Regions from separate parts of the uncultured Succiniclasticum sp. genome, predicted to be linked through region 3. Evidence: riboswitches for the same ligand, from Rfam matches in the RefSeq annotation. Region 3 holds a riboswitch; each other region holds the start of a gene.

Region 1 (7,806 bases), on a different contig from region 3:
CTTTCTGCACGTACACCGGCGCTTTTTTATTGCGCTGCAAAAAACGCAGCAGCCCGCCGCTGTGATCGTAATGCCCGTGAGACAGGATTGCGATATCCGCCGTTCCCAAATCCACGCCCAGCTTTTCCGCGTTATCCGCAAACGCTTCGGAAGAACCGGAGTCAAACAATATGTTTATCTTTTTTGTTTCAATAAAAAGGCTCAGCCCATGCTCCGCGGCATACTGCTCCGCGCAGGCAGTGTTCTCCATCAGCGTCGTAACTTTCATGACTAAGCATAACCTCCAAATTATATCAGGTCAGACCTACTTTCCTACTTTTTCCCCGTTCAGGATCACCACGTTCATGGGTTCTGCTTTCACATCCGCCCAAACGTTTTCCAAGATATACGGTTCCGATTTCAGATACTCCTCCAGCAGTTCCCGGGTGGCGAAATCGATCACCATCACAGAGCCTTTCATCTTCCCTTCCTCGTCCAGAATTCCACCGGCGCAGAGAATTTTTCCTTTCAACTGGGACAGATTCTGCAGGTGACGGGGCCGTACCTCCATCCGCTTCTCCAACATATTCGGTCCATCATAGGCTGTAATTACAAACTGCATAGCGACATCCTCCTTTTAAATTTAATCCGCAAAAAAACTGACTTCTTTACGACACTTACTTCTATCAAAATTTCGACTCATCACCATACTGGTTAGGCCCTTCCGTACCCTTAAAAAATTGCGGATAAATATTCAATACGAGAATTGTGATTACACCGAGCCAGCGATTTAAACAGCACAAAAAAACATAATCACACTTACTGATCCGTTTTATCGTGATTCTCTTTCAACTTACTTCTTCCCCAACACCAATCAATTCCCTAACAGCCAGGAAAACGCTTTCGCCGTTCTTATATCCGGCTCCCTAAAGAGGTTGCCTCGGTTCCACTCCAGCACACATTCAACTCCCCCTTCACCCATTCCCATGGCCCTTCATATTTTACGCTTTCGGTCGCAATTTTTGACGCAAATGAAAGAGCCGCTTTAAAATCAAACTGCTTATGATAATAGGCAAAACAAAACGCACCGTGGAAAATATCCCCGGCCGCAAGGCTGTCCACACAGGTCACAGATGCCACCGGAATCTCACCGTCAGTCAGAAGAACCGGTTTTTCTCCCCTGGTCATCGCCTTTTTTGCATTCCTGCACTCGTTGATGGAAAAAATGTCACGACCCACAGGATCCCTGAACTCTTCGGAAGAAATGACAACACTTGCTTTTTTGAGAAATGCAAGTGTCTCTCCCTTCCAGGAACCCGCATCCACTACATTTTCACAATCACAGTTGCGGAGAACCGCTAACGAAAGTTCCTGCTGATTCAGATCAAACAGGCAGAACGCCGGTTCTTCCAACGCAGGAGCATTTATGGCTTTATATTGGTTCTGGCCGCTGAAAATCTGCCGGTCTCCGTTCCGATCCACAGCGATGGCCGCTACGGCAGGCATGACATCATCCTCTGTGCAATTGAACACGGTCACGCCAAACTTTTGCAGTGTTTCTTTGATCACATCCGACTCCGCCGTGTTACCCAGACAGGTGACCAGCGTGGCGTTTCCGCCCAGCAGTGAATAGGTGATTGCCGCATTCGCCGCCGGCCCGCCCACGAGCCTCGTGAAATGATTTGTTTTTACTTTAGAATTCTTCTGCGGATAGGAATTGACATAAAAAACATAATCCATCGTGGTCAATCCCACAAAATACCCCCGGGGACTTGTTTGCCGTTTCGGTCCAACCATTTTTAACACCTGCATGTTTCCTTTACTACAAAACCTGATACTCAGCAATGACCCAGCACGATAGTCCTGGCAAGTATCGCTCTCTTCTTTTGCGAAAAGATTCCAGTCATGACGCTCACCTGTTACAAAAACACACAGAAAACTTATTTCTGTCAAAATTTCGGCTCATAACCATACTGGTTATCAAACATCAATGTCTCCGCCGATCATGCGTCTTGTAATAGGCAGCCTTTTCCTCATACATGGATTGATCTGCCCGACGGAAAACATCCCTGTACTCTTTATCTTCTCCGGGGCAAAAAGCCGCAACCCCCTTAGCGATAGCAAGAGGCCCCTTGTAAAGCCTGCCTGTCAGATTCTGTGACTTCATCGCCTGCTCCAGATTCGCAAAACGCCGTTCCGTATCAGGCTTCTTCATTTCGTTAAACACGGCAATAAACTCATCCCCACCTATCCGGTAGAGGTTTTCTTTTCCGAACACTTCCTTCAGCGCTTCTGCCGCATCCGTAATTGCCATGTCTCCGGACTCATGCCCGTATTTGTCATTGATTTCCTTCAGACCGTTCAGATCAAAAACGAAAACAGTAAAAGAAGCCGTCCCCCGGCGAATCTCGTCATCCAGGGAATGGATTTTTTGCAGATAAGCCGTCTTATTTCCAACCCCGGTCAGTCCGTCGACGACAGCCATCTCACTAAGCTTCCGGTTCGCCTCTTCCAGTTCTGTCGTTGTAACTTTAATAAATGTTGCCATCCGGTTGATTATGGAAACCTTGCCTTCAAAAGTCCGTTCATCCATGCTGAGCTCCTTTTCCGGAAGCTCTTTCGGTTCGCCTTCCCGCATAGCAGCAATGACCTGCGTTACGTTGTGCTGATTGACGTTGTCCCCAGTACGTAAAAATTCTCCGGAGGTGTAAAAACCGGAAGTTGGAGCAATCCGCTGATAGGGTTCTGTTTCTTTACCAACCTCGTTGTTTCCCCAGAAAGTCCGACGAGCCGCACAGGAAAAGACGAAAATACATTCCGGCGCAAACTTTAGGATCTTATTTCCCTCTTTCCATACGGAATCCAGAATCGTCCAGGGATCCCCATAAGCAATCCGAGCCTGCACGTCCTGGCTCATATCTGAAGTCATGGTCAGGGAACCGTCCGGATTGCTTGCAACCGGAGCTCGCATGATGTCAATGCCGTTATGTCGGTACAAAAAAGGAAATTCCAGCGTGTTGTTAAAAAAGAACTCATCGTTACGGATATGCAAATACTTGTAATAGATTTCATACGCCGGACGGTGATTCAGTTCCTTCAGGATACAGCCATCCGCCGCAGTAACATGCATAAACGAGCCGAGAGGCTTCCAACCGGTGACAAAGGAAGTCTCCACGTGAAAATCTTCTCCGCCAAAGAGGATAAAAACGATACCCTTCTCCTGATACCCTGCCGCCACGGAAAACACGCAGGCATCATTCTGATCCAGATTCTCACATAATGCTCCTCCGCCAAAGATCTGTACGCCCTTTCGGATATGGGAAAGGCTTTCACAAAGTGTTGTCATCGACATGCCGCGTATCGTCACAAGAAGCTCCACAGCCTTGACCCAGGGCCGTTCGTCCATGGCAGCCGCCAGAATTTGCACAACATTCTCCTGTGTATCAGCCTGCAGCGGATACTGCAACACTTCCACCTGAGTGGAAGGATATTCAAACAGCGTGCAGATAACCGCAATGGACCCGCCGGAAAAATCGCCGTTAACAATATTCCCGTTGGAAGAGCAGCCGGCATAGAGAGCTTCCGGCATCAGCCTCTCAATGGTCTCACATACATGCTCGATCCGTTCCCGGTCCGGAATCTCTGTACAAATCTGGATCAATACCTTCGAGCAAAAGTTGCTCCTGCCCCATTGCCGGAGTTTCCGTAATTCTTCTTCCAGCTTTTTATCGTCCTGAAATGTAAACTGAACCTGTTTCATGCTAAAACTCCTTCCTCAAAAACTTACGGCGTCCCCTTCCAAATCGCCGTAACCTTATCCCCCTCACGCAACCTCATCATAATAACGCCCTTCGCATCGCGATGCAACATTCGCAACTCATCCACATCCACGCAGAGAACGTAGCCCTTCGCAGTAAACAGGAACACCTCATCGTCAGCATGCACAACGCACAGGCCCGCAACCGAACCGGTTTTTGCAGTCAACTTGTAACCGATACGTCCCCTTCCGGCCCGCTTCTGCTTTTTGAATTCGTAAACCGCGGTCCGCTTGCCGATACCATTCTCCGTTACCGACAACACATAACCGGCATCATCGCGGACCACATCCATTGCGACGACACAATCCGCTTCATGCAGATCGATGCCCGCCACCCCATGGGTCTTCCGGCTCATGCAGCGTACATCCTGCTCATCAAAATGAATCGCCATACCACCGCGTGTGCCCAACAGGATGGAGTTGTTTCCGTCCGTTATCTTTACGCCGATCAGTTCTTCCCCGTCATGCAAGGTAACGGCTTTTATTCCGTTCTTCCGGACAGAAGAAAACTCCGCCAGCCTGCAGCGTTTTACCGTTCCCCTGTCGGTAGCCATAACCAGATACTTCGTATCCTCAAAATCATGTACATTGATGACCGCCGTAATCTTTTCCTCCGGACGCAGCGGCAGCAGATTCATAACGGCACTCCCCTTCGCTTGGCGCCCGGCTTCCGGGATCTGATACCCACGCAGCATATAAGCCCGCCCATTATTGGTAAAGAACAGGATATAATCATGGGTTTTGGCAAGAAACAGATACCGGTTGAAATCCCCACTCCTGTTACTGCTGCCGCGAATTCCATAACGGCCTCTGTTATTCTTAGGTACATTGTCAGGCATTTGTTGTTTGCTGTCATCCATTTTATAGGTTATTCCTTTCCGCTCCTAAACATTATTTCCATGTGTAAATTGCGACAATCGCATGTACTATTATCATTACCGGCACGCCGAACCGGAACAACGGCTTTAACGTTTTGTGACGGAACACAAGCATGCCAAGGTACGCGCCGACAGCGCCCCCTGCCACAGCCAGACCCAGCAGCACCCACTCCGGAATCCTCCACCAGTGGTTGACGGCTTTCAGTTTATCCAGACCATAGACGAAAAAAGTTATGATGTTGATGATAGAAAACACGTATAGCATAGCTAACCCACATTACTTTTTAATCCAAAATATATCCTTACTATAGTATTTTATCACATAACCAACTCTATGGACAGGTTTATGATTGTCAAATCATACTACACTATTATTAGATATTATTCGTCAACATTACGAACAAGTTAGTATATAAAAGAAATCTTTCTTCCCTCGCAAATTCCACAAACATAAAATTGCCTGTCACATATTCCGTTTTACAATTCTTCTTCATGATCTTCACCCGCCACTCCCATGACAGGCCAACACAATTCCCAGGTACATAATCACAATGATCCCGTTCCAATACTGTCTCTTGTGGACATACTCCTCACTCTGCTCTTCATCGTACAATCCTTTTATTAAACCGACAAACCCCGTGCACCCCAAAACCACTCCAAAAATCGCCAGAGGGTTGACAGCAATACTTTTTATAATACTGATAAAAGCAGGTCGCATTTCTTCCCAGTGAAACATCACAAACAGTCCGGTCAGCAAAATGGTGAATGCGCCTGCCTTTTTTGTGTTGCTAACCATGCGTATGCATAAAAAAATGACAAAAAGAGGAAGCACGCACGCAATAATATAGTTTGCGTAAATGAAATCCGCTCGTATGCCGGTAACTTCCGGATTTGTCGTCATAAACGGAAAAAAGTTGCGCACCTGGCAGCTCCTGTAAAACGTCAATCAATCATTGTTGTTGTTTCTTTTCTTCCTGAATAGCTTTTCTCTTTCGCGTCCACTTGTTAATCCCCAACAGTTTATGACGCCGGGGCCCGTAACGCTTTTTAAATTTTAGTGACTCGCGACGTTCAGATTTTAGCATGATTCTCCTTCGCTGTATCTCCCAATATAATATCTTTTTATTATTCTACAAAAGATACTATTTCACCTTCAGTTTCTTCCTCTCGCAGCGTTAACTCTTTTTCCGCCAACTTTTCTATAATTTCGTCCAGGCATTTTTTCCCAAGGTTTCGGATTCGTTTCAGGTCTGCTGCCGTTGTATCCGACAGTTTTCCTATGGTTTCAATGCCCGCGCGGTGCAGGCAGTTTTCAGAACGTACCGACAACCCCAGGGTTTCGATGAGTTCTTCCTTAATCGGCAATGTTTCTAATCGCGTTTCATGAGAAGTACTTTGGCATAACACGGTATCTTCCATTTCATTCCGGTAATCCCGGTTCCGTTTCCAATGATCCGGCAGGTATTTGTCTTTCAGTTCATACCACATGACGTGCCGCACAGGCCGTTTCACCTTTGGCGCAACCATAACTTTCTCACTGCGCTTATCCCTTTCTTCCTTCACTGCGCCGATCATTTCACGGGTCAGCGTTTCCAGTACCACCATCTTTTCCAGAGACTCCTGCAGCGAATCGTTCCGGAAGTCCGCCACCGCTTCCTCCAAAAACTGTCTTGCTGCTTCTGCATTTGCATCTAATATCGTTGTTGCCGTTTTTTCACACTGCATATCCATAACACGGTGTCTCCTTTCTCTGCTTTCTTTCCTTAAGCCTTTGCCCTTTCTATTGCACACTGTGCAGGAAAATTGTGGCCGCTGACCGAGCGACATGACCTGTCAGATAAAGGTTGTATATGGTTTCCCCCACATGGTGCTGACAAAAAGGGCAAAAGAAAAACCCGTCGCAATGACGGGCTTATAGCGCAACATTAACAGCCCATCGTCTGATGGGCCGAATCTTCCCTTCCCATCATGCAAGCTTTAGCACCTTAACCGGGCGCCCGGTCAGGTTGCTGTGCGGTCACCGAGCTTGTCTCTCGCGCACTCTCTATGGTCAATTGGGTTCCATTGCAGGAATCAATATTAAAGTAAGTAAGTGCAACGTTGGTTACCTCAACCCTCGTTACACTTATATTATACCACATGTGGTCAAACCGTTATTCAAATAAATGTTGGTCAAATCAATTTTGTTTTTGTTTTATCTTTCATTTAATAAACTTTTCGCAAATTGCAATAGCAAGTTGCGAATTGTTTTTTTAAATTATATCATACTAAAATTTTTGAAGCAAAACTGAAATTTTCCATAGAATCCTCAATAGCGGGATTCTGGAGGGATACTTTTATCACCGCCACCCGGCGCCTTTCCTCCCGCAATATGTTTGAGTTCACCGTCTTTCAGTTCACATTCTGATAACTCATCAAAGTACGCCTCGGCTTCCTCTTTCGTAAGGTCAACGCCTTCGGTTTTAGCGAATGCAATCAAATCTTCCGCAGTTTTGCACTCCAGAGCTTGTTTCAGCATTTCTTTTGTGATTTCATTTTTGTTAATCGGCATAGTAGAATCCTCCTAAGAAAATGATATTTAAATGCCTTTTATTATATATACAAAACAGGTTTCCCAAAATTGACGCTGCCGGGATTTTTTTAATTATATCATGCTCATCTTTGCAAAGCAAAACTGGGATTTTTCGGTTCAGGATTATACAAGCAGACAAAGACATAAGCAAACCATCGGCAGCGATTGCGTCATTCCATGAAATGAAATTCGCCGTCGTGGCGAGGCTGTTTGAGGGACAGAGTCCCGAGTTCCGAAGCCACAGGCGAATAAATCCATGGAACAGCAATCGCGGGCGGGTTTGCGAAGTCTTTGCCTGCAGCATGAACTATACGCACAAATTGTGATTTGTATCAACACACATATAAATGTAATTAAACCTGTATGCTGCAATTCAATCCGCGCTGATATATCTGCGCAAAATCCGCATCAGTTCATCCGGGTTAAACGGTTTTGCAATAGGCCCGTTCATCCCTGCAGCAAGACAATCCCGGACATCTTCATCGTAGGCGTTTGCGCTCATGGCAATGATCGGCAACGCGGTTGCGTATGCCCCGCCCAGCGCGCGGATTGCTTTTGTT
Region 2 (7,806 bases), on a different contig from region 3:
TCTTCTGTTTCTGCTTCGGTAGCGTTCTCCACATTTGCTGTCAGCCTGTAGAAAGGATCCTTTTTTAATTTTGTGACATGCTCCTTAATTGCATCTTTGACCAAGTCAGTAACGCTTATATTGAAAACGGCAGCAACTTTCTTTAAATCAACCATTTCTTTTTCATCCATCCTGAAATTCAACGCTTTTGTTGCCATGTTGGTCACCTCCCTTTTTTATAATAATATACTGTATATACAGTAATGTCAAGTATTACACGCAACACAGCGATCATGTATTATTTGAAAAAGAAGAAACTCAGGCTGACTACACGGGGTTTCTTCTATGTATGGCATTAATATCATCACTGTTAACGAGACTTATACCGCCTTCACCCGCATAACTATGCATTCGTCCATGGTCTGCCTGGCGGTACTCCTCCTGAAACTGCATGGATCTCATAAGTGCGTTCTTTGTTTTGTCGCAGGAATGGAAAAGTTTTTCAAAGAATATGAACATACACCACCTCATTTTCTGAAATCGTGATATAATTACAATATGATTATCAAATCTATTCTTATGGAGGCCCAATATGAAAAAGCTCATGCTGTTGGTCATGCTTCTGCTGACCGTCTGCTCTTCCGCTTTTGCCGAAAGTATTGACGATGTTTTGAAAGACTGCAAGCTGGACAGGAACCACTGGAAAGTCGTGGAATGGTCTAAAGCAGATCATTTCGTGCGGTTCTATGATTCCGATTCTGTTTCTGTTACCGGCCCCGGTCAGTTCGAGGTGATCATCAACGATTATTATTATGGCAGCACCTGCCGTAAAGACAACTGCGCTCAACTCGGTTCCAAACACTACCACATCGAAAAGTGGGGATTCAATACTGCCAACGCCACCGGAACATTGCGTTCCTTTTCTTTGAAGGATGCAAATCAGGAAACGGTAGATGCCTATGAGTATCCAACCAGTATGCAAATTGCGACAGACATTAACAAAAAAAGCATCGAAGCAAAGACGGTGCTGAAGATCAAAGACTCTCTGAAAAATGATAAAGAGTTCACAAAGGAAGTCAAGCCAAAACAAGAACCGGTTCCCCAAAACACTGCGCCACTCCCAAAAATTACTGGCCTTGTTCCCATGCCCATGGCCATCGGGGCCTCTGATGGCGAGTGGACATATATGGGACGTTATATCCAGCAAAATAACTATCCCACAATTTTTGAATGGGAAACACGGATGAGGCCATATACGGGTACCGCAGAATCCACAGGCCTGTATGATGTGTATTTCAATCATAGGCACGGACTACCTTTATCAGAAGGACAGGGGTGTCACGTTCATGAAACTGGTTGGAGTTATGCCTGCGTAATAAAGATTGTTCCCTTGGACTTCAACGGACGGCGATATAATCAGTCCGGTACTAAGTTTGGTACTATCCTGTTGTCAATGGGTGGAGGTACAAAAGGTTTATTTTCGGCTTATCTTTCCAGAGTCCGAATATTTGATAACGTAACCCATCAAATGCTGGTTAACGTAACATCTAGGGAAAATTCTTCCGTAAGCGGAAATTTCCATGATTACGACAGGGATATATGGGAAATTAGATCCAATTCTCCTTTTTATACTGCAATGAAAATAAGCAACTGCGTACCCTGATAATAATCACAACATCTGTTAAAGACCGAAGCTCGCAACTTCGGTCTTTTTTATACGAGTAATATCCCCCTGCCATCATACACACTCTCACTGCTATCATTCCCACAACGGATCGCCCGGTCCAGTGCCATCCCCTTTCTGTCCCAAAATGTCCCAAAAAAGATCGGTACGCCCCAAAAAGGTAAAACCGACTTTTAAGAACATAATTTTGGCCCGTTTCTATATGTACACTTTCTGAAACGCTCACGCCTCCATGAACCAATGGTTCTCATCGTTAAACAGATTAACGACCTTGCCACAGATCCGACAAGTGTACCGCATACCCATTCCGCCGGCTTTCAGACTGGCCGCCCGGCGAATATCCAGAACGCGGTCTATGGCAAAGACCCGCCCGTCCTCCCATACGATGGACGTCGGCCTGATGCTGCCGTCTATGTCGAATTCTGCATGGACTTTCAAATTGATCTTCATGAGTCTCGCCTCCTGACTATATGCCTGATTGTTCCTTACTGTTTCTAAGAGAGAGCTTTATGCACTTTTGTGATTTCCAACACGCCGGACAGGCGCTTTCAGCGCATCGGAATAATCAATTTTATAGAACTTCTGTTCGATATTATTGTATCACAAGATTTATAATAAGAAAAGCGAACAAAAAGAAAAATACAGCCTGTCAGATAACAAGCTGTATTAATACCCAGGAACATCTATAAAAACAAAGTGCACCGGTCAACGTGCAGACGAATTAATCAGTGTTTCCTTAAATTAATCCCTGAAAGATCAGTCGTCACTCCAGCAATCAACATAACAGCTGCCACCGGCAATATTCTTCAGAGCTGTACCGTCTAATTCAAAATCAGACAGTTCCGCCAGGTACGATTCCGCTTCCTCTTTTGACATCTCATACCCGCCTGTCTTTGCCAGCGCGATCAGTTCATCGGCTGATTTGCACTGCAGGGCTTTTTCCAGCATTTCTTTTGTGAGCTCTTTTTTGTTGATTGGCATGATGAATCCCCCTCGTAACACAAATTTAAAATCCGAAACAGTTCTCTTTTATAATAACACCACGATTACTCACAAAATTTGTGTTTAAATTAGAAACTTTTTATTAATCATGAGGATTTTCTATATTACTGTAAAACTACAACTGTGGACTTATTTTTTTTGTAAAAACAAAACTTTCAAAAATCGCTGCAGACAGTATTTAACTTCTTCAAATGTTTCTTTCTTCTTTCCGGTTCTTTCATCCATGTACAGACTGCGGTTCACTTCAATCATCAGGCTCTGTACCCGTTTGTCCTGCAAGGAGTAAAAAGGTTCAGGGACCACGGTTCCGGCAAAGGGCGTGTTAACCGCCACTTCCAGTCCTGCCTTCGTAAAATATTCGTTAGCCATAGCCAGCAGGTCGTCCGGAGTAAAAACAGGATCTGTCCCAAGACATATCTCCGGACGTTTAAGATACTGATTCCCTTTTGCTTCATATGGCAATACCGATGCCGAAAAGGAATGTCCGTCAATGATCAATGCTCCGCCAAACGCGGTTAATTGTTTCTGTACCGCTGACCTGAACCTGCTGTGATGCTGCTGATAGATTTTCAGTGCTTTGCCGTAAGCCTGCACCCCTGCCGATGAAGTAAGCGGACTGCGTTTTAGCAGGCCGCCGTCTGACATGCGCGTGTAATACATGCCCATGCCTTTCTGCCACATCATTTCATCTTCCGGATCCAGGAACCGTTCCGGGTCGCACACCAGCCGACTGAATTGATGAACGACAGCCAGGCAGCCCGGGCAGGCAAACAGTTCATCCGTGTACCAGTCGGTCATGCACAGCAATTCGCTGTGCAGTTTTTCTTTTTCCGGCAAAAACTCCTGTTGGAAGATTTTTGGAATGTTCGTGCTGCTGTGAGGAATGTGGACGATGATCCGCGGCTGTTCCATTGTTTTTCCAAACGCTGGCAGGCAGCTTTTGCATTTTTGTAACGCTGCCAAAACAAGTTTGATTGATTTCATTTTCTTTCGCCTCCTGTTTGCGATCATAAAGAGGCAAAAGAATAAGCCCATCGTTATGATGGGCTGTAATTTCAACTTCCCATCATACAAGCTTTAGCACCTTAGCCGTTCCGGCCAGGTTGCTGTACGGTCACCGAGCTTGTCTCTCGCGTACTCTTTATGGTCAATTGGGTTCCGTTTCCGGATTATGTATTAAAATTTGGACAGTTTTCACTGCCGGTTTATTATATCAAATGTTGGTAAGGTCGTCAAAAGGAGATTCTATATGCATGCAAAACTCTTGACAAACATTAGCAAGATCAGCTTAACTTAATGACATTGCCACGTCAAGCCTCATTCCTGTTTCCAGGGATGGTCGATGCCCCTGTCATTCCTTCATTATTTACTTCAACTAACATTACTCCTCATTGTGTTTGAACGCATCCAGAAGCATTTCCAGTTTCTCTTTGTTTGCGCCGGAGAAGTTCTTGTAGAATTCGCTTGTGATCATCACATCCAGGAACTGCTCGTCATACTCGTCCAGTTTATCTGAGCCCCGGAGTTTTTCAGAAAGGCAGTAGAGGAAGTAAGCCAGCTGGATATTCTGTGTGCTGTGATTCGTATTGTAAACTGCCGTCTCAACCTGGGAACTTTTATCACTCAGCGGTTCTTTGTAACGGATGGACACGGATCCCAGTTCATCAGAGTTTGTGAGCACGGGTTTCTGATATTTCAAATCAGAGGAAGCAGCGGGATTTTCTTCCTCATTCATCTCCAGTTCGTAAAGAGCAATGCCGTGTCCGCCGCTGCCGTAGGGTTCGGAGATGACTTTGTCATTCTTAAAATCTTCGTGATTCAGCTGACGGTTCTCGTAGCCCAGCATCCGGTACGATTTTACGAAGCGGGGATTAAACTCAACCTGTGCTTTCACATCTTTGGCAACGATATTCGTCAGCGCAATAAACCGCCGGTTCACAGACTCATCCACATCGTCCAGATTGTTCACCACGCAGTACGTGCCGTTGCCGTGTTTCGCGAGGACTTCCAGGTTATCGTCCTTGTAGTTGTAAAGACCCGTGCCGATCACAGACAGGAACAAATTACTCTTTTTCTTTTTCTCAATCAGACCTTTCAGCCCGTGCTTGTCCGTAATACCGAAATTCAGGTCGCCGTCGGTAATCAGGATCACCTGATTGTTCCAGTCCGGTTTGTAAAACTTCTCCCCGATATCATACGCCGTGTTAATTCCGGCGGATCCATAGGTGCAGCCCTCAATCTCAATTCCAAGAACAATGCCCATCAGGTCTTCTTTGGACTGTTCGTCCTGAATCTCGAAACCTTTAAAGTAAGTATGGTCTTTCGTACTGTAGGTAACCAGGCTGATGCGGTCTCCGGCTTTGAGCTTACTGAACACGGTCGCAATGGCTTCCTGGGTCACTTCATCATTAGAACACATGCTGCCCGATGTATCCAGGAGCAGGATGATGTTCTGATGTTCCTTTTTCTCTTTGGCTGCCTCTGCGTCAATGAACAGGATCTTTTTGTTCCCTTTCTTTTCCATCAGTTCGGTGCAGATGGCAAACTTGGCGTCTTTCGGCGTTTCCGCTTCATAATCGAAATAGTTGAGTACTTCCTCAATGCGCACCTCATCCATGTTGACGCGACGCCCGGACCGGATCTGGTTAAATACAATGCCCATGGACGCGTTGCTGGTGGTCATCCGGAACGTGGATGTCGGCGATGTAAAGACATTTTTCGCATCTTTTTCTTCAATGGGTTCGTAAGAATCCGTAGATAACGCTTCCATGAGTTCGGAGTCAGCGCTAGCTACCGAACCACCGGCCATCCAGGGAGCGGGAGCGGCCTCCTCACACGCGTCACAACACATCATCATGTTTTTCTGAACCGCAAGCGAAGGAGCTGCTTTCTTTGCCGCAACTCTTCTGGAAAAAACACGACTGGAAGCACGGACGGATGCCATGATACCGGCGCCTGAACATCCGAGCCCCCGCTCCTCTTCGTATTTAGGGCGGGGATGCTTCTCTTCGTAAAACGCTTCTATTGCCTCTTCCGGCGTTCCTTCTTTTCTCTCGTGCAGCCAGGCATACAGTTCCTCCATGACATTCTTCCTGCCAAGCTGTTTAATGAGAAATACAAGCTTCTCATCCCCATAGGTTACTACGCTCAGTACTTTGGCTGCATGTTCGGAGTAGCCCAGACTGAGATAGTATTCATACTTTCTGCGGGTCTCTTTCGATTTGTTGATCAAACGCTTAAACTTCATGACTGTTCTCTCCTTTTTAATAATAATGTTTTCACTGTACGTTCTTCGCTGTCTGTACGTTAATTATATAAGCAAAATGAATCAAAGTGGTCGCTTCACAGGCGACATTTCCCCTGCCCCCTTTGACCTACTTTAATTTTACAACTTTGCCAGTCCGTTTGTACGTACTTTGAGAAGCGCCGCGCGCCAGTCTTTATGAGGGTTTCAGAAGTTTTACGTTTTTCTGTGAAATAAGAAATACCCTGCTGAGCATGGCGCACAGCAAGGTTGTAATACTTTTTATTGCAAAGGAATGTATTAAGAATTGGGATTTGACGTATTAAAAAAACAGCCGCGAAAGTTCGTTGCACTTTCACGGCCGTTGAATCACTTACTGTGAAAAACCGGGATTTGTCAAAAGATGGCTTACTTCGCCATATATACGTCTTTGTCCAACTGCTTTTCGCTGCTTGCCAGCATCATGGTAGAAGCAACATCAGATGTTACATTACTCACGGTAGAAAACATTCCCACAATGCTTTCTATGGGAAGAAAAATCGCGACAGCCGCCGTTGGGATCCCCACCGTTTCAAACACTGTGCACAGGGCGATAATCCCACTACCGGGGCAGCCTGCCATAGTCACAGATATCAGGAACGCGGATACGGTCAGCGTCACGAGCACATTCAGGTTCAATTCCAATCCCAGTGAACGCGCCATCAGAACCGCCAGCATCGTGATATAAAAGTTACTGCCATTCATATTAAACTGCAGTCCTACGGGTATGGAGAACATGGCCAGCCGGGAGTCAACACCTAACTTTTCAGAACAGAGCTTCAGGGTCAGCGGGATACAGGCGTTCGAACTGTTCAGGGAAAACGGCACCGGCGCAAAGGCCAGGACCTTCTTCAGGAACGGAACCGGGGATAAACTTCCCGCCAGCGCTACAAACAGGCCTGATACAAAAATAACCAGCACCGTATCCAGAGCATGGGCAACAAACACAATGCCAAGGGAAACCAATGCGTCCGTCCCGGTGGTCAGCATGAACTGCATCATGGAAAAAAACACAACAACAGGGATAAACTTTACCACTACGTTCATAATGTCCATAAAGAGGACGTTTAAAAATTCAATGAGCGCTTTTGCTGCTTGAGCCTGTTCCCCCGCCCGGTTGATAAAAACGCCGAAAAGGCAGGCCAAAAACAGCATTTGAAGCACATTACCGGTAGAAAATGGCTGAATCAGATTAGCAGGAATAATACCCGTAATTATATCCAGCAGAGACAAACCGGGTTTGGTCACAAGGGCCTGTTGCGGGATGGCTTCCGCCAGACCGGGAAGACCTTCGGCAAAGAACAGCAGGCCAAAAACAACAGCCACTACCGTACAGCAAAACAGCTTCACCAGAGAAAACACAATCAGTTTTCCACCCATGCGTCCTATATCCGCCGCGTTGGACATGTTGGTGATGCCGGCGATGACCGAGATGAAGATCATGGGACCTATAGTCATGGAAAGTGCATTCATAAACATTTTCAGCACAGATCCGGCCATGGTTACACTGATATGATCCAGCACAGCGGCACTTATATTCCCTTTCAACAGAATACCGCAGACCATCCCCAACACAATGCCGATGAACGTATTACGGGCATCTTTGGTGGAAGATTCGTGAACCTTTATCGATACAAGGTTCTTTCCATTCTTTCTGGAATAACCCACCTGATTCCGATGCGCTTTGAGCACCGCCAGGCCGTAGGCGTCTTCTTCCTCTTCGTTCACCTCTGTCATTTCCACCATAGGATTGTACGGTTCACCATTGGCTTCCAGAAGCAGGCTTATATCCCCAAAACGGCGGCGCAACGCAACCGTAACCGAAAAGTCTTCCGGATTCCCGGCGCCTTCGGACAGA
Region 3 (7,806 bases):
TTGCAATAGTTGGCATTTTAATTGCTTGCTTGTATTTTGGTTTCATACGTTTCAAATAGGTTTGCTTGAGGATAAAAATGGAAATAAAAGGAAAATTTGGAACTGCAATTTGCTATGCAAATGTAATTGATGTTGGGGCGGTGGAACAGATTCGGCGGATGCTTGACTGCCAGTTTATGGAAAACAGCAAAGTCCGGATCATGCCGGACGTTCATGTAGGGACGGGATGCACGATCGGTACCACCATGACCATCGTGGATAAAATTGTTCCTAACCTGGTTGGTGTAGATATTGGCTGCGGCATGCTGACCACCCATATTAAGGAGAAGGATATTAATTTTGAAAAACTGGATGCCGCGGCACACGCAGTTCCTTCCGGATTTAATGTGTGGGAAGAGAAGCAGAAAGATTTTGACCTGACCCGGTTCCGTTGCTATGAACGGCTGAGACACAAAACATATCTGGGGCTGAGCCTGGGAACGCTGGGCGGAGGGAATCACTTCATTGAAATGGATCGGGGTTCTGATGGGGAACTGTATCTGATCATTCACACCGGGAGTCGGAATCTGGGATTACAGGTTGCAAACTATTACCAGAAGATGGCCATTGATTTAAACCATGGTAAGGATGAATATCCGGAAAAATCGGCAGAAATCATTCGTACACTGAAAGCAGAAGGACGGAAGAGAGAGATACAGGCAGCTTTGAAACAGCTGAAGCTGGAAAGAAAAGATAAAGGTGTTCCTGATGACCTTTGCTACCTGTATGGCAAATACATGGATGATTACCTGCACGATATCGTCCTGTGCCAGCAGTTTGCGAACGAGAACCGGAACATGATTGCGCAGAAAATCATTGAAATGTGCGGCTTTACTGTGGTTGATCAGTTTACCACCATCCACAACTACATCAATGTGGATGAAATGATTCTGCGGAAAGGAGCCATTGCGGCACCCAAAGGCGAGCGGGTTCTGATTCCGATGAACATGAGGGATGGCTGCATCCTGGGTATCGGTAAGAGCAATCCGGAATGGAATAATTCCGCGCCTCACGGTGCCGGACGGCTGATGTCCCGGAGAGAAGCGTTCCATAACCTTAACATGGAAGAATACAAAAAAGCCATGGAAGGAATCTATTCCACGACCGTGGTGGAGGAAACGCTGGACGAAGCGCCGATGGCATACAAGAGTGTGAATGACATTCTTGCCACGTTAAAAGAAACGGTAGATGTAGTTGATATTTTAAAACCAATTTACAATTTTAAAGCTGCAGAAAAGTAAGAGACATTAGGGTTCATCTAAAAATGTCGCCATCATGGCGACCACGGGCACAAAAAAATATGCTATAGTAATCATGCAGGGTTCGTCCCGGGCTGGTACGCCGCGGCTCTATTATAAAAGGCAAAACCGTGTAGCTGTATTAAAACAGCAGCGGTCTGAAAACAGTCCTTCACGGCAGTCCCTGCATTGGAAGCAGGTGTACCGAGCTGTGAAGGACTAATAAAAAAATCAATTTCAGCAATGAGTTTTCGGTCGACGGCTCGTGCGGAGCCAGTGCCAGTAAACCATTTGCTGAAAACAGTCCTTCACGGCCCCCGGGTTTGTTATCCGGTTTTGTGTGCCGGGAAGGACTAATTTATAAAAAAAGGAAACCCTGACAGTGTGTTCAAAACCGCTATTAACGGCACACCATCAAGGCCCTGGACAATTATAACAAAACTACATGCCAAAGACAAGATCTTATTTGATTGAGCTATAGATTGAAATGGGGTAAGAAGTATGCAACCATTAGACATAATTGAATTCAAATTAACGCAATTTACGTTTGGACCAGACCGTGAACCAAGCAATGTGGCGGCTATATACGTTAATGGAAAAAGCTTTATTGATATTGCCGAGGAAGGTGAACTGCCAAGTGCTACAAAGAATGGAGAAGCGGGGAGGGCAGGAAATTACGTATGGACAAGAGTTTGGGAGTTGTTTGATGAGCTGACAGAAGTTCAGGACATCGATTCGGACGATTACTGTGAGCCAAGGATTTTGGATTGCGGGTGCGGCTGTTTTGGTTGCTGGCCCCTACATGTAAAAATTACAGAAACTGAAGATATTGTTACATGGTCAGGATTCTATAATCCGTTTAAAACCGATCCGTGTTACAGCGATTTGTGGGACTATTCCGGCATGCGTGCTTATCATTTTGATAAAAAACAGTATCGTAAAGAATTATTAAAACTGTATAAATGGCTGGATATGGAAACTGATAAAGAGACGGATGCACAGCAAACAACACTTGTTGCCCCTTCTAAGACAGAAATGTATTCCAAAGAAGCCTGGGATGAATATCATAAAGATAAAACCTGCGGGTTTGTTTCTCAATGCCCCTGTTTCTTTTTCAAAAGAAAGTATGAGGAAGAAGATGGTGGATTAATAGCCGTTAGCCCCGGGAATGGTTCGACATGTTTATATATAGCTGACACCGATTTCTATTTTTTTCGGGAAGCGATTACGTTTTCTACAGGGAAAGTTTTTGATGACCATGCCCATTACGAATTTACCTGTAAACAGTGGTATCAAATTATAGAAACTGCCGAAAAAATACTTTGCTTGAAGAGTCTGGAAGAAGTGCTTGATTTTACGGTTCAACGGAAAATTACAGGTTTGAAGGATAGGTTTAACAGGGAACAATATATATATGTGGCTGATTTGATGCGAGAGTGTATTGAGATTGCAAACGGAAGTGAAAGAGAAAAGTATCAGAGACAGATAAAGGATATGAAAGACTGGACGCTTCTTGTTTTAAAAGAAGATGAACTTATGAGAGTCAGCGGTTTATAAAGAAGTGAAACAGTGATGCGGTAAGTTTGGTTCGGAGATCATCAAAAATAGGTAAGGATGTGGGTGTGAATGAAGAAAAAACATTTTAAAAATCTTTATACTACGAAGAACGTTCCGAAACAGCCAATAACGTGTGGGGGAGTACCGTCAGAATATCACATAACAAAAACAGTAGCACAGGATCAAGAAAGCGAAATAAAAACACATTACGACTGTTATGAAAATAGCGTGTTTTCTCGCCACACATGGTCTGCACCGATTCTGTTCTCTCCAGTTGAATTGAAGAAAAGGCTGGATTCTTTTAAGTTGGAAGGACGAAAGATTGCAGATCTCAAACTGGTCGGCTTGAACTATTGTCTGCAAAGTTATCATCTCGAATCTCTGCTGTTAAAAGAAACAGATGACGCGGAACAGATAATAGATTATGAAGCACCCATCGGTATCTATGCTGAAATAGATGAACCCTTATTGATTCGCTTTGAGGATGGGGATGTGTTGGAAATGCTGGAAGAAACCGATGGAGAACACCGGGTAAGCATGAACCGTATTCCCTGGGACATTAAAGCAGGTACTAATTTTCCTAATATAGATGCTTCGGCATTCTTTAAGGATTGTATAGGGAGAACTATCACAGCAGTAGAACTACATATCTGTGACCTCAGTGAACGGGAAAACTATTTTCAGCCCTGGAATCCGGCAGAGGGCCAAACCGATTTTGTCAAAAATATTATTTTGCGGTTTGATGATGGTAACGGATTGAAGTTCTCGGGATGGATAGATTTTTGCAATGTGGATTACGTAGACTGCAATAATAACCATGTAACGAAATCCTTCAAAGAGATTGCATCGGCATACTATGATTTGGATGGAGTCCTTGAGGATATACTTAACGAATAATATTTTATATAGTTGGGGCTTGGAAACCATCTAAAAATGTCGCCATGATGGCGACCACGACCATAAAAAAATGTGCTATAGTAATAATGGGAGGAACAATAATGAATTGAAAGAAGCCTTTGACAGCGGTGGACCTATTTCCGGTTTTCGGTACGCTTGATATCGATTTTGACCGGTCGTCCACTTGCTGTCAACTCCGGCGTACTTGCTCGATAAACGAGCTGCGTCGGATTTAGAGCAGGACCGTCGTCTGCTTCATCAAGACTTGTAAAGTCTCCGGCAGGGCGGCTCTGCTCTGCTTTATGAACAGAAGTGTTTCCATCTAAAGTATGATGTAAAAGGAGTAAACTGATGGCAGACTATCAGGAATCAAGACCTTTATCGGATGAAGAGTGGGATGAAGAAATGGATAAAGAATGGGTTGAGAAATATCTCAGAGGATGTAAGGACATCACGAAGCCCACTGACCGCAACCCGCATTTCCTTACAGCAAGCGGAAAAGAAGTTGTGGTGGATACTACGGAAAAGTTTGAACTTTTTTTCTACGGTACCGGGCTTTGTCCATTTAACGCCCAGCGGCTTGCCTATCCGTGGCCGGATGATGGTCCATACTGGATGGATGACCCTGAAGCCGGTAAATGGGGGTTTATAGACACAGAAGGGAACGTGGTGATTGAGCCGCAGTACGTGTATGCGATAGGCCCTTACGGTTCTGAATGCGAAGAAGAATATTATGTTGTTGCAAAAATGATTGACGGGAAACCGCGTTGGGGTGCTCTGGATCATACCGGAACGGAAACAATTCCCTGCCAATATGCAGTTATACAATATACTGACTATAACATGGTAGTCTATCAGGAAGAAGATAATGGTTTATACGGTCTGATGAAGATTGATGGAACCGTCTTATTAAAACCAAAGTTTGCAGATATTGATTATACCAACATTGACATGAATAGAAAGGTACTTGTCGCAGGGACTGATGTATTTTATTTTTTTATGGTGTATACTCTTTAGAGCAAGATCGGTTTTTTATTCCATGTAAGTTTGGTGTTATTTTCCTGTTTGAAGAACATATACAAGCTTATTATCCCCAGCTTTCCGATTATGATGATATTAAAAATGATGAAAGCGAGTATGCAGAGTTTCTAGTTCTTGTCAGGAAGAATAATATTGAATTCGGAGGATATGAATACTTTGATTATGAAGGTAACCTGTTAGATAAAATGGAAATAGGAAGAAAGGAATATCACAATCAGCTTTGTAAAAAAGAATAGTATTTGTCGCCGTAAAAGCGAACACAAGAATTAAAAGTTGTGATATAATATAACTGTAGTAAGGAATGAAAAATGTTCCCCAAAATAATTTCATAAGTGAACCCAATTGACCATAAAGAGTGCGCGAGAGACAAGCTCGGTGACCGCACAGCAACCTGCCTACAGGGCAAGGTGCTAAAGCTTGTATGATGGGATGTTGAGAATTCAGCCCATCATTCCGATGGGCTTTTGTTTTTACATACAGCCCGTCACCATGATGGGCTATTTCTTTTGCCCGGTGATGAAGGAAAGGAGCGGATAGGAAAAAAATATTTCATGATATAAAACCGGATACAAAACATAATCTGATAACAAGATGAGTAAAACGAAAGGTGGAACACAATTGGTAGAACAGAAGAAAAAAGAAAGCAAATTAGATTTGACAGTGAAAACATATCCGAAAGAAACCAGACCTACCGCACAAATTTATTTTGGATTCAGGCCACCGAAGAACTGGCGATTGAACTCGATATTACAGAAAGATTCCGATTATCAGAAACTAAGAAAAGCATGGGACAACGAAACGGATCCGGAGATAAAAGAGCAACTGCATATGAAACTGCTTGAATATAGGGCGAAGGTCAGAAACGTACACAACCTTCCTGATGAAGACTAAAATACAAAAGCAGAAAACCGAAAAAAAGATTAATGGTACGAGGAGGATTCGTTATGAAAAAGATCACAGATAAATCCAAAAACATGAATGGAAATCACGAAGACAAAGAACAGAAAAAGATTCCCACAAAATTTGTCCTGTACTGTGATTATCCAGGCTGTGAATTCAGGGAGGAGATGGAAAATCCGGAGATTGATTGCGACAAGGAAGATGATTATGAATTCTCAATTGAAGACGTGTTATACGACTTACAGGACAAGATCAGTGACACGTTATACAGCGAGCTGGATTATAACGAACTTTTAGGCGTCCATTACACGGAAGACGACGTAGCCGCGCAGGGACATTTCTGGTACGGTGAAGTACGGACGTCGGAATTCGGGGATGCCGATCTTCCCCTGAACGAAGACGTCAAAGTCTACCTGGACTGCATCGCGGAAGACGGGACAGTACTGGAGACACATGAAATCAATATCGAAGAATATATCAGTTTAGACAGAATTAAAGAAACCTTGATGGAATGTGGCCTGTTTGACTCCACGGACGAATATATTGAAACCGCGCTGGATAAATTTGTTGAAGAAACCGGCTGGCACGTCGGGTTGCAGAAAGGCTCGGAACGGATTGAAGATGTTACCCGGTGGCCAGCGCCAAACAGAAGAGGGAGCTGGATCGATGAGGACGGCACCGAAATGTATCCGTGCCTGTGGTACGGCTACAACGACGGAAGTCTGTTGAGTGAAGAAGAGGACAGGATATGGAATATTGATAACGGACTGGATTTCTGGTTCAGCTACGATCCGGAAAGTTATCTTGTTGAGTACGACTATGACGGTCATGCCGGTTGCTTTGGAGGGATGATTCCCGATATTGAAGAAATCCGCAAAAAGTGCCCCATTTTATTGGAAGAGAACGACACAGAAGAAAGCATCGACGCAAAGGTGCAGGCGTATTGTAAAAAACAGTATAAGAAAGCGCATAAATTAATAAAGAAGATGTGAGACTAAAAGGAGCAAAACAAAATGGAACTGGACAAGCAATTGACTTTGGAAAGCACGAAGGAGATTACTACGACATCGCGTCAGAAAAATAAGTACGACAAGGCGTACCGGAATTGCGGGTCTGAACTGGCCCTGTACTGCATCCACTCGGAGTCGAAACTAGAGGAAATCCTCAATATTGCGAAAAAGGAGGAATAACGCAGAATATGAAAGAGAATAAAAATATGAAAACCTGTGATAACCGTGATTATAATTTAGAAATGGGCAAAAATTACTATCATGGGACAGGCGTTAAAATAGATTACCGCAAAGCTGCCGAGATATTCGGCAGGCTTGCGGAACAGGGAGACGCAGATGCCCAAAATTATTTAGGCGTTATGTACGAGAACGGTCAAGGTGTAAAGAAAGATTATGTTAAAGCTGCAGAATGGTTCAGAAAAGCAGCTGAGCAGGGGTATGCGCTTGCCCAATATAATTTGGCAAAAATGTATGAGCTTGGCAAAGGTGTGGAATACAATGCTGCCAAAGCAGCTGAATGGTATGAAAAAGCTGTGGAACAGGGGGATGCAAGCGCACAGAACAATTTGGCTTTTCTGTACAGACAAGGATACGGCGTGCCTAAAGATCCTGCCAAAGCTATGGAACTGTATGAAAAAGCAGCCAGAAATGGATGCACAACTGCCCAGCTTAATTTAGGGTATATGTATGAGATCGGCAAAGAAACCGGACAGGATTATGTTAAGGCAGCGGAGTGGTACAGAAAGGTTGCCGAACAGGGTATTCCGGCAGGTGCGGCTAATCTTGCAGAGCTATATGATAAGGGCAACGGTGTCCCGCAGGATTATGTTGAGGCTGCAAAGTGGTACAAAATTGCTGCCGAACACGATATAAAATGCGCTCAAACCAGGTTAGGGGAAATGTATGAAAAAGGGTTGGGCGTTCCGCAGGATTCAGAAAAAGCAGCATACTGGACAAAGAAAGGGGTATATTTTAGATCCTGGATTTTTAATATGAAAACCCTGTTCGATAGGAGTAACCGGTATAAAAGGCTGAACGAAATGATTGCGAAGGTAACCGACCCGAAGCTAAAAAGCAGTCTTATCAAAACACGGGATGAGTATTGGAACAGGATACAGAAACTG
Region 4 (7,806 bases), on a different contig from region 3:
TCTAGATGTTAAGCCTATTTTACTCAGTCCTTTCAAGCGCCATGCGCAACCCGGTCTCCCCGACTTTAATAACTATAGTACTGTACATTTTTTTAGCTTCAGGGCACATATAAGATACTATAATATTCGTGCACCAGCTATTTAATATACACTAATTATAGTATTTATTTTCTGTTTTGTAAAGAAACTGCTAAATTCCCGCCTGTTCTTTTAATGCTGCCGCTTTATCTGTGTGTTCCCACGGAACATCAATATCGGTCCGCCCCATATGTCCGTAAGCAGCAGTCTGTTTGTAAATAGGACGGCGCAGATCCATGCTGCGGATAATACCCGTCGGACTTAAGGAGAAGTTTTTGCGTACCAGTTCTGCAATCTTGTCGTCTGCAATGACGCCGGTACCAAAGGTATCCACCAAAATAGAAACAGGCTGCGCTACACCGATCGCATACGCCAGCTGGATCTCACAACGCTTTGCCAGCCCTGCCGCCACAATATTTTTTGCCACATAACGTGCCGCGTACGCAGCGGAACGGTCCACCTTGGAAGGATCCTTACCGCTGAACGCGCCGCCCCCATGACGGGCCATACCGCCATAGGTATCCACAATAATTTTACGTCCAGTCAGACCGCTGTCCCCCTGGGGACCGCCAATCACAAAACGGCCGGTAGGATTGATAAAGTATTTGGTATTTTCATCCAACAGTTCTGCAGGTACCACTTCCTTGATAACCAGTTCAATCATATCCCTGCGGATCTGTTCCTGGGTTGCATCGGGATCATGCTGGGTGGAGATGACAATGGTATCTACGCGAACCGGTTTTTCATCTTCATATTCTACCGTAACCTGGGTTTTTCCGTCAGGGCGCAAATAGGTCAGCGTCTTGTTCTTTCGAACTTCGGTAAGCCTGCGCGCCAGTTTGTGGGCCAGAGAAATCGGCAGCGGCATCAGCTCCGGTGTTTCATCACAGGCATAACCGAACATCATGCCCTGATCTCCGGCGCCGGTTTCATCTTCCGCAGCTGCTCCCTCTTTTGCTTCTAATGCTTTGTCTACACCCATAGCAATATCACTGGACTGTTCGTCAATGGAAATCAACACACCGCAGGTAGAACCATCAAAACCATATTTTGCTCTGTCATAGCCGATTCCCAAAACCGTATCACGGGCAATTTTGGGAATGTCCACAAAACAGGTCGTCGAAATTTCACCTACGATATGGATCTGACCGGTAGCGACTACGGTTTCACAGGCAACCCTGCCATTAGGGTCTTCCGCTAAAATTGCATCCAGGATCGCATCAGAAATCTGATCGGCAATTTTATCCGGATGTCCTTCCGTAACGGATTCTGAAGTAAATAATTTGCGCATTTTTATGCTCCTTTCCTTAAAAAAAGATGCCCTCGCACATGTGAGAGCATCTTAAAATTATTATGATCTCATCTTGCGATTTCTCGTAAGGACTTAGCACCGTTTGACAATCTTGCAATTGCAATGGTTGCTGCGGCTTCACTGGGCCAGTTCCCTCCACCGCTCGTGATGAGCTTTATTTAATTATCGTAACCATTATAACAGAAATTTTTTGCAATGCAACCGTTTCACAGTAATTTCACAGCAGAAATATTTTTCCGGTTTTAAAAAACAATTAACAATAAGCGAAACAATCATAAACAGTAACACCCTCAAACAGATCAATGCCGTTTTGCCATCACACGGTCCAGCAGGATGGAAGCTACCTCATCTTTGGAAAGAATCTCCAGTGCTTCCACTGTTCCGTCCGGATACAAAAACTTGACAATGTTGGTATCCGTATTGAAGCCGGTGCCTTTCAGCGAAACATCATTGGCAACGATCATATCCAGATTTTTCTTTTTCACTTTATTCGCCGCATTTTCAAGCAGGTTTTGCGTTTCCGCCGCAAAGCCCACTAAAAATTGTTGCTTTTTCATACCGCCCAGTGTTTTCAAGATATCAGGATTTTGATCCATCACGATGGTCATTCCGTCTTCCGGGTGAATTTTTTTGATTTTCTGATCCGCTACAGAGCGCGGCTTAAAATCAGCAACCGCGGCAGCTTTGATCACAATATCCGTATCCGGATACACGGCAAGACAGGCATCCAGCATCTGCTGCGTCGTTTCCACCCGAACTACCTTGGCATAGGGCGGCGGCGTCAAAGCGGAAGGACCTGTGATCAACGTCACGTCCGCACCCCGCAGCAAAGCCTGTCTGGCGATGGAGTATCCCATCTTTCCACTGCTCCGGTTCCCAACAAAGCGCACCGGATCAATCGGTTCACGGGTACCGGCCGCTGTAACCATTACTTTCAGGCCACGCATATCGCCTTCCCGCTGTGCCAGAAAGCGCTCCAGATACGCGATGATTTCCGGAACTTCCGGCAGACGGCCGGCGCCGGATGTACCGCAGGCCATTTCCCCGCTGGCGGGTTCCATAACGGTAATTCCCCTGCTGACCAGTGTTTTCAGGTTATCCTGAGTAGCAGGATTCTCATACATGCCCGTATTCATAGCCGGACATACGATTTTCGGGCAGGAAGCTGCGAGGAGTACAGTACTTAGCAAATCATCAGCCAGACCGCAGGCCATTTTAGCAAGAATATTCGCCGTAGCCGGCGCCACCAGGAGCAGGTCTCCCCAGTTTGCCAGGGCAATGTGCTCTACGTTAAATTCATCCCGTCCGTCCCACATGGAAACGGCACACTTGTGCCCGCTGATTTCAGCAAAAAGCAACGGGGAAACGAATTTCGCCGCATGCTCCGTCATGACAACACGAACCTCGGCTCCCTGTTTCCGCAGCTTGCTGACAAGGTCAACCGCTTTAAAAATGGCAATACCGCCTGTTACGCCAAGAACAATCTTTTTCCCTTTCAGCATAATCATTGCTCCATTACTTTTTACGGGTATAGGTTATTTTTTTCTCGCCAACTTCCTTCAATGCGATGCTGACCTCTTTTCCGGGAAGAGACTGGCCCGGTTTTGTCAGTTCACGCGCACGTTTGGCAGCCAGTATAGCCAGGGTATACTTACTGTCAACCATTGTCGCCAGTTTATCAATTGAGGGATTCACCATGCTCATAATTATTCCTCCTGTAAAACAAATTACTTATTTTCCTGTTTCTGTAACATCTTATCAACCAAAAAAAATGTACGTCCTGCACGATAACGCTCTGCTTCCAGCAAGGTCAAAACACGCTTCGTTGCTTTTTCCGCTACATCATTGACGATAATATAATCGTACTCACTGGCATAGCTCAGTTCGCTGGTTGCCGCTTTCAGGCGCTTTTCAATTACATCTTCCGCATCCGTACCGCGTTTATAGATACGGGCGCGCAATTCTTCCAACGAGGGCGGCACCACAAAAATAAATACGCCGTCAGGAAAAACCTTTTTAATCTGAAGCGCACCCTGGATATCAATTTCCAGCAAAACATCTTTGCCTTCATTCAGCAAATTCATTACATAAGGCTTCGGCGTACCGTAATAATTACCGTAAACCTGGGCGTATTCCAGCAGTTCGCCCCGGAATATCATGTCCTTTACCTGGGCAACGGTTTTAAAAAAATAGTCCCGGCCGTCCACTTCTCCTTCTCTGGGTTCCCGTGTCGTAACAGAAACCGAATAGGAAAGCTCCGGCAGTTCTTTACGCAACAGACTGCATATCGTTCCTTTCCCGGCGCCGCTGGGTCCGGATACGACAAGCAACAGTCCCTGTGGTTTATCTGACTTATTTTTCATTGTGGCTCCATCTCCTCCGTATCCGGATTAAACCGATTTGCGACTGTTTCCGGCTGTATCGCCGACAAGATTACATGGCTGCTGTCGGTAATGATAACAGCGCGCGTCTTTCTGCCATACGTGGCATCAATCAGCAGCCCTTTATCCCTCGCCTCCGAAATAACCCGTTTGACCGGCGCTGATTCCGGACTGATCACCGCAATGATGCGATTGGCAGAAACCATATTGCCAAAACCGATATTGATCAACTGAATACTCATACCTGCTCCTGTTCTACATTATTCAATGTTCTGGACCTGCTCCCGTATCTTTTCAATTTCGGCCTTTACGTCCACCACAATTTTTGCCAGTTCAAAATCATTGGCTTTTGATGCAATGGTATTGGCTTCCCGGTTAAACTCCTGAACAAGGAAGTCCAGCTTGCGCCCAACCGGCTGGCCGGCATCCAAAATAACCCGGAACTGACGGATGTGACTCTTCAACCGCACAATTTCCTCTGTAATCGCTACCCGGTCTGCAAAAATGGCAACTTCCTGAAGCACGCGGTCCGGATCTGCCGTAATCTTTTTATCTGCCAGTAAGGCATCCAGCCGTTCGTTCAGCTTAGCCTGATATTCTGCTACTACCTGCGGAGAACGTTTTTCGATTTCCAGCACATTGCGTTCAATCAACTCCAACCGCTTATAGAAATCTGCCGCAATATTATTGCCTTCTGCCTCCCGCATGGCCACCAGCGCTTCCACCGCCTGGTCCACAGCCTGTTTAATCTTAGGCCAGTAGGCGTCGCAGTCAAACAGTCCTTCTTTTGCAGTAATCACTTCCGGGCAACGCGCCAGATACAAAATTTCTGCCTGCTCACTGATGGACGGAGACGGGATGCCAATCGCCTGCCCTACCTCCTGCAGGGCATTATGATAGGCTGCCGCCAGCGCTTTATCAACAGTCACATTCACCGCGCCCTGATCCGTGTATCTGGCAGTCACAAAAACATCAATACGGCCTCTGGATACAGAAGCTAAAATCGTTTTGCGGATCTTGTCTTCCAACGGATTCAGAAAATGCGGCAAACGGATTGCCGTTTCATTATAGCGGTGGTTGACAGACTTGATTTCAATCGTAACAGAAAAGTTTTCCTCTTCATAACATCCCCGGCCAAAGCCGGTCATGCTTTTAACCATTGTGTGGTCCTCCCATCTTAGCGGATTGATGCCGGATCCACATCAAAGCGGCGTTCTCCGCAATATTTGTCAGAAATTAAAATGGAATACCGCTGTGACGGGTTAAACTGTGAACTGTCAAAATAAAACTGCATTTCAAGAACAGCAATTTTTTCTGTGTTTGCCTTGTTCTCTTCTTTTTTTTCATTCCTTGTCAGCTGTTTTCCGTCATCGGGTTGCGATCCGTTATTACCTTTTTCCTGCTTTGTAACACGGTTGATCATCTCGTGATGTAAATACGTGGATGCATACGGCGCCAGCACGGTTTTATCCTGTACCAGTTTCACCGAATACTCTCCTTCCTGCAAAACAACAGGCGTATTCAGTCTTGCCCCGATCAGGGTAATTCCCTCATACTCCTGAATTGCTTTTCTGATTTCTGCCAGTTCCGGTACCCGCGAGTCTTCCACCTTATCCCGGGCATGAATCGCGGCCAGCAAATACGGCGTATACACAAAAATCGTTTCATTCTGCCGGTAGGGGTTTTTCAAAGAGCGTTCCGGAATAAGCCAGGGATTGGTCAGCTGATACAGCGTTTGCTTATCCTGCTTGCTGGCAACTCCGTACTGGATTGCTTTCATCATATTTTCATCTGTCATGGGAGTCAGTGCAAAACACTGTGCCACAAAGCTGCAAAATAAGAGCGTAAGGAAAACTTTTTTCATAACGATTCCTCCGAAAGATATTTTGTACGAAATATGATATACTTGATAATAAATACAGAAACTGTACCGATATTATAAACCATTGTGGAAATGAACGCAACCAAACAGTCAAATAAATTAAAGAAAAAGGAAGAGACATTATGAATTTGGAAGGTATTACGTTACATTCACTGACAGCGTATCTGAAACAGGAAGTCACAGGAAGCCGGATTTACAAAATCGGTATGCCGTCAAATCATATGGTGTATTTTTCCCTGAAAAGGGAATCTGACACAATTCATTTTATTATAGACGTCAACCCTGCCTCTCCCGCCATCCGGCTTACAACCGAAGCGCCGGACAATCCGCAGGAGCCTCCGGCTTTCTGCATGCTGCTGCGCAAACATCTGGAAGAAGGAAGAATTACCCGGATCCGTCAATATGGACTGGACCGTGTGATCGAACTGGAAATCAGCCTGTTAGGAAGAAGCAGTCAGATCCTTACAAAACAAATTATCATTGAACTCACAGGCAAAAACGCCAATCTGATTTTTGCGGAAAACGGAAAGATTCTGGACAGCCTGAAACATGTCAGCCCTTATATGAACTCCGTTCGTGTAATCCAGCCCGGATATGCCTACAACCCGCCGCCACCACAGCCAGGGTTGGATATTCTGACTGTTTCTCCGGCAACGATCGTTGCTGCCATCCCCGATGAAGTGACCAGTTCATTATGGAAGCAGCTGGTCAAAGCAACCACCGGTATCGGCAAGGCTTCTGCGTTACAGCTTCTTTCCGCCGCAAACATTCCGTTAAGCGCTACCTACCTCACACCTATGGACCGAAACCGCCTGATTTCCGTAATTACTGATTTACAAAAAAAACTAACAGAAAAAAACATAACGCAACCATTTACTGCCATTGTCACCAAACGTAATCAGTGCCAGACCATTTTCCCTTACGAGATTGCTTATGTTCCGGAAGACTGCCATTCTGAATTTTTTCCCAATATTAATGAAGCATTATGTTATGCAGCCCGGTTACAGCCGGCAAAACTGCCCGAGCAGGAAGTATTACAGAAAGCAATTCAGTCCGAGTTACGAAAAACCGATAAAAAAATCAGCGTTTTGCAGCAGGACCTGTCCCTTTCCAACGATGCGGAAAGGTACCGTGTCATGGCCGACAGCCTGATGGCTGCACTGTATCAGGTTCAAAAGGGAGCCGCTTCCTGCACGATTCCCAATATTTATGACGGCACATCTCTTCCGGTAGCCTTATCTCCCATACTGACCCCCGCTGAAAACGCACAGAAGTATTACAAAAAATACAATAAACTGAAACGGGCCCAGGAAGAAATCGCTATCCAGTTAGCCGAAACAAAGGAGATGCAGAACTATCTGGAAAGTGTGGAAGAAAGCCTGCATTTCGTAACCACGAGACAGGAAACGGAAGAAATTAAAGAAGAGTTGCAAAGAGCAGGCATCCTTCCTGTTCCCAAACGAAAAACACCAACCTCCGTCAAATCATCGCCTGTTCAAATTATATTTTCTGAGTCAACCACAATTTACATCGGCAAAAACAATCGTCAAAATGAAGATGTGACTTTCAAAATCGGTACGGGCAGCGATCTCTGGCTGCATGTACAGAAAATCCCCGGCAGCCACGTATTACTGAAAACCATCCTGCCCGAACCGGAGCCGCAAGCATTGGAAGCCGCCATACAATTAGCCGCCTGGTTCAGCAAGGCCCGCGGCAGCAGCCAGATTCCCGTAGATTGTGTGCCCCGGCGTTATGTGAAAAAGCCGTCTGGCGCGAAACCGGGTTTTGTCATATTTACAAATCAAAAAACATTCTATACCACGCCGGACGAGGAATATATCAACCGCTTATTACAAAAGAACAAGGCAAAATGATTATCCAAAATAATGTCATCTAACTGAAATGATTCAACACGATCCATTCCATGCAAATCGCCCTTAATATGGTAAATATCATTTTTCAGCAGGAAGAATAAAATACCGCAGCATTCAGAAAAAACTGAATCCCTGCGGTATTTTTTCATCTGAAACACAACTTAATGTTTGGCTACAATTAACCTCGTCAGTTTTCCGTCCGTTAATTGCATAAACTGGTTATATTCATGCTTATGATCAGGCGTAGGATCGTACCGCATAATGATAAACTTTGGATCG

Evidence for each region. A riboswitch is a leader RNA that binds a small molecule or an ion and turns the genes downstream of it on or off. The one in region 3 is predicted to bind S-adenosylmethionine.
Region 1: it holds a riboswitch for S-adenosylmethionine, as region 3 does, so the genes downstream of both, QZV31_RS12245 (DNA-directed RNA polymerase subunit alpha C-terminal domain-containing protein) here and QZV31_RS12555 (hypothetical protein) in region 3, are expected to answer to the same signal.
Region 2: it holds a riboswitch for S-adenosylmethionine, as region 3 does, so the genes downstream of both, QZV31_RS03680 (N-formylglutamate amidohydrolase) here and QZV31_RS12555 (hypothetical protein) in region 3, are expected to answer to the same signal.
Region 4: it holds a riboswitch for S-adenosylmethionine, as region 3 does, so the genes downstream of both, metK (methionine adenosyltransferase) here and QZV31_RS12555 (hypothetical protein) in region 3, are expected to answer to the same signal.

Annotation. Positions count from the first base shown of each region.
Region 1 is NZ_CADBFF010000037.1:4,785-12,590, reverse strand. It holds gene QZV31_RS12280 (MBL fold metallo-hydrolase) at 1-268, opposite strand, end outside; gene QZV31_RS12275 (YciI family protein) at 305-601, opposite strand; gene QZV31_RS12270 (PfkB family carbohydrate kinase) at 892-1,776, opposite strand; gene QZV31_RS12265 (diguanylate cyclase) at 1,967-3,739, opposite strand; gene QZV31_RS12260 (DNA gyrase C-terminal beta-propeller domain-containing protein) at 3,763-4,656, opposite strand; gene QZV31_RS12255 (DUF1294 domain-containing protein) at 4,688-4,939, opposite strand; gene QZV31_RS12250 (hypothetical protein) at 5,174-5,596, opposite strand; gene QZV31_RS12245 (DNA-directed RNA polymerase subunit alpha C-terminal domain-containing protein) at 5,800-6,405, opposite strand; SAM riboswitch class I at 6,635-6,727, opposite strand; gene QZV31_RS12240 (hypothetical protein) at 6,983-7,225, opposite strand; gene QZV31_RS12235 (ATP-binding protein) at 7,620-7,806, opposite strand, start outside.
Region 2 is NZ_CADBFF010000005.1:2,616-10,421, reverse strand. It holds gene QZV31_RS03700 (hypothetical protein) at 1-197, opposite strand, end outside; gene QZV31_RS03695 (hypothetical protein) at 572-1,642, shown strand; gene QZV31_RS03690 (hypothetical protein) at 1,886-2,113, opposite strand; gene QZV31_RS03685 (hypothetical protein) at 2,420-2,644, opposite strand; gene QZV31_RS03680 (N-formylglutamate amidohydrolase) at 2,795-3,649, opposite strand; SAM riboswitch class I at 3,726-3,815, opposite strand; gene QZV31_RS03675 (von Willebrand factor type A domain-containing protein) at 4,047-5,912, opposite strand; gene QZV31_RS03670 (dicarboxylate/amino acid:cation symporter) at 6,318-7,806, opposite strand, start outside.
Region 3 is NZ_CADBFF010000042.1:209-8,014, reverse strand. It holds gene QZV31_RS12575 (RtcB family protein) at 78-1,280, shown strand; gene QZV31_RS12570 (hypothetical protein) at 1,779-2,834, shown strand; gene QZV31_RS12565 (hypothetical protein) at 2,904-3,731, shown strand; gene QZV31_RS12560 (WG repeat-containing protein) at 4,083-4,748, shown strand; SAM riboswitch class I at 5,116-5,200, shown strand; gene QZV31_RS12555 (hypothetical protein) at 5,391-5,663, shown strand; gene QZV31_RS12550 (hypothetical protein) at 5,717-6,664, shown strand; gene QZV31_RS12545 (hypothetical protein) at 6,686-6,862, shown strand; gene QZV31_RS12540 (tetratricopeptide repeat protein) at 6,871-7,806, shown strand, end outside.
Region 4 is NZ_CADBFF010000003.1:6,692-14,497, reverse strand. It holds gene QZV31_RS02095 (helix-turn-helix transcriptional regulator) at 1-27, opposite strand, end outside; gene metK (methionine adenosyltransferase) at 191-1,369, opposite strand; SAM riboswitch class I at 1,435-1,544, opposite strand; gene coaBC (bifunctional phosphopantothenoylcysteine decarboxylase/phosphopantothenate--cysteine ligase CoaBC) at 1,690-2,892, opposite strand; gene rpoZ (DNA-directed RNA polymerase subunit omega) at 2,906-3,088, opposite strand; gene gmk (guanylate kinase) at 3,118-3,753, opposite strand; gene remA (extracellular matrix/biofilm regulator RemA) at 3,750-4,013, opposite strand; gene QZV31_RS02065 (YicC/YloC family endoribonuclease) at 4,032-4,931, opposite strand; gene QZV31_RS02060 (hypothetical protein) at 4,949-5,635, opposite strand; gene QZV31_RS02055 (NFACT family protein) at 5,776-7,527, shown strand; gene QZV31_RS02050 (hypothetical protein) at 7,689-7,806, opposite strand, start outside.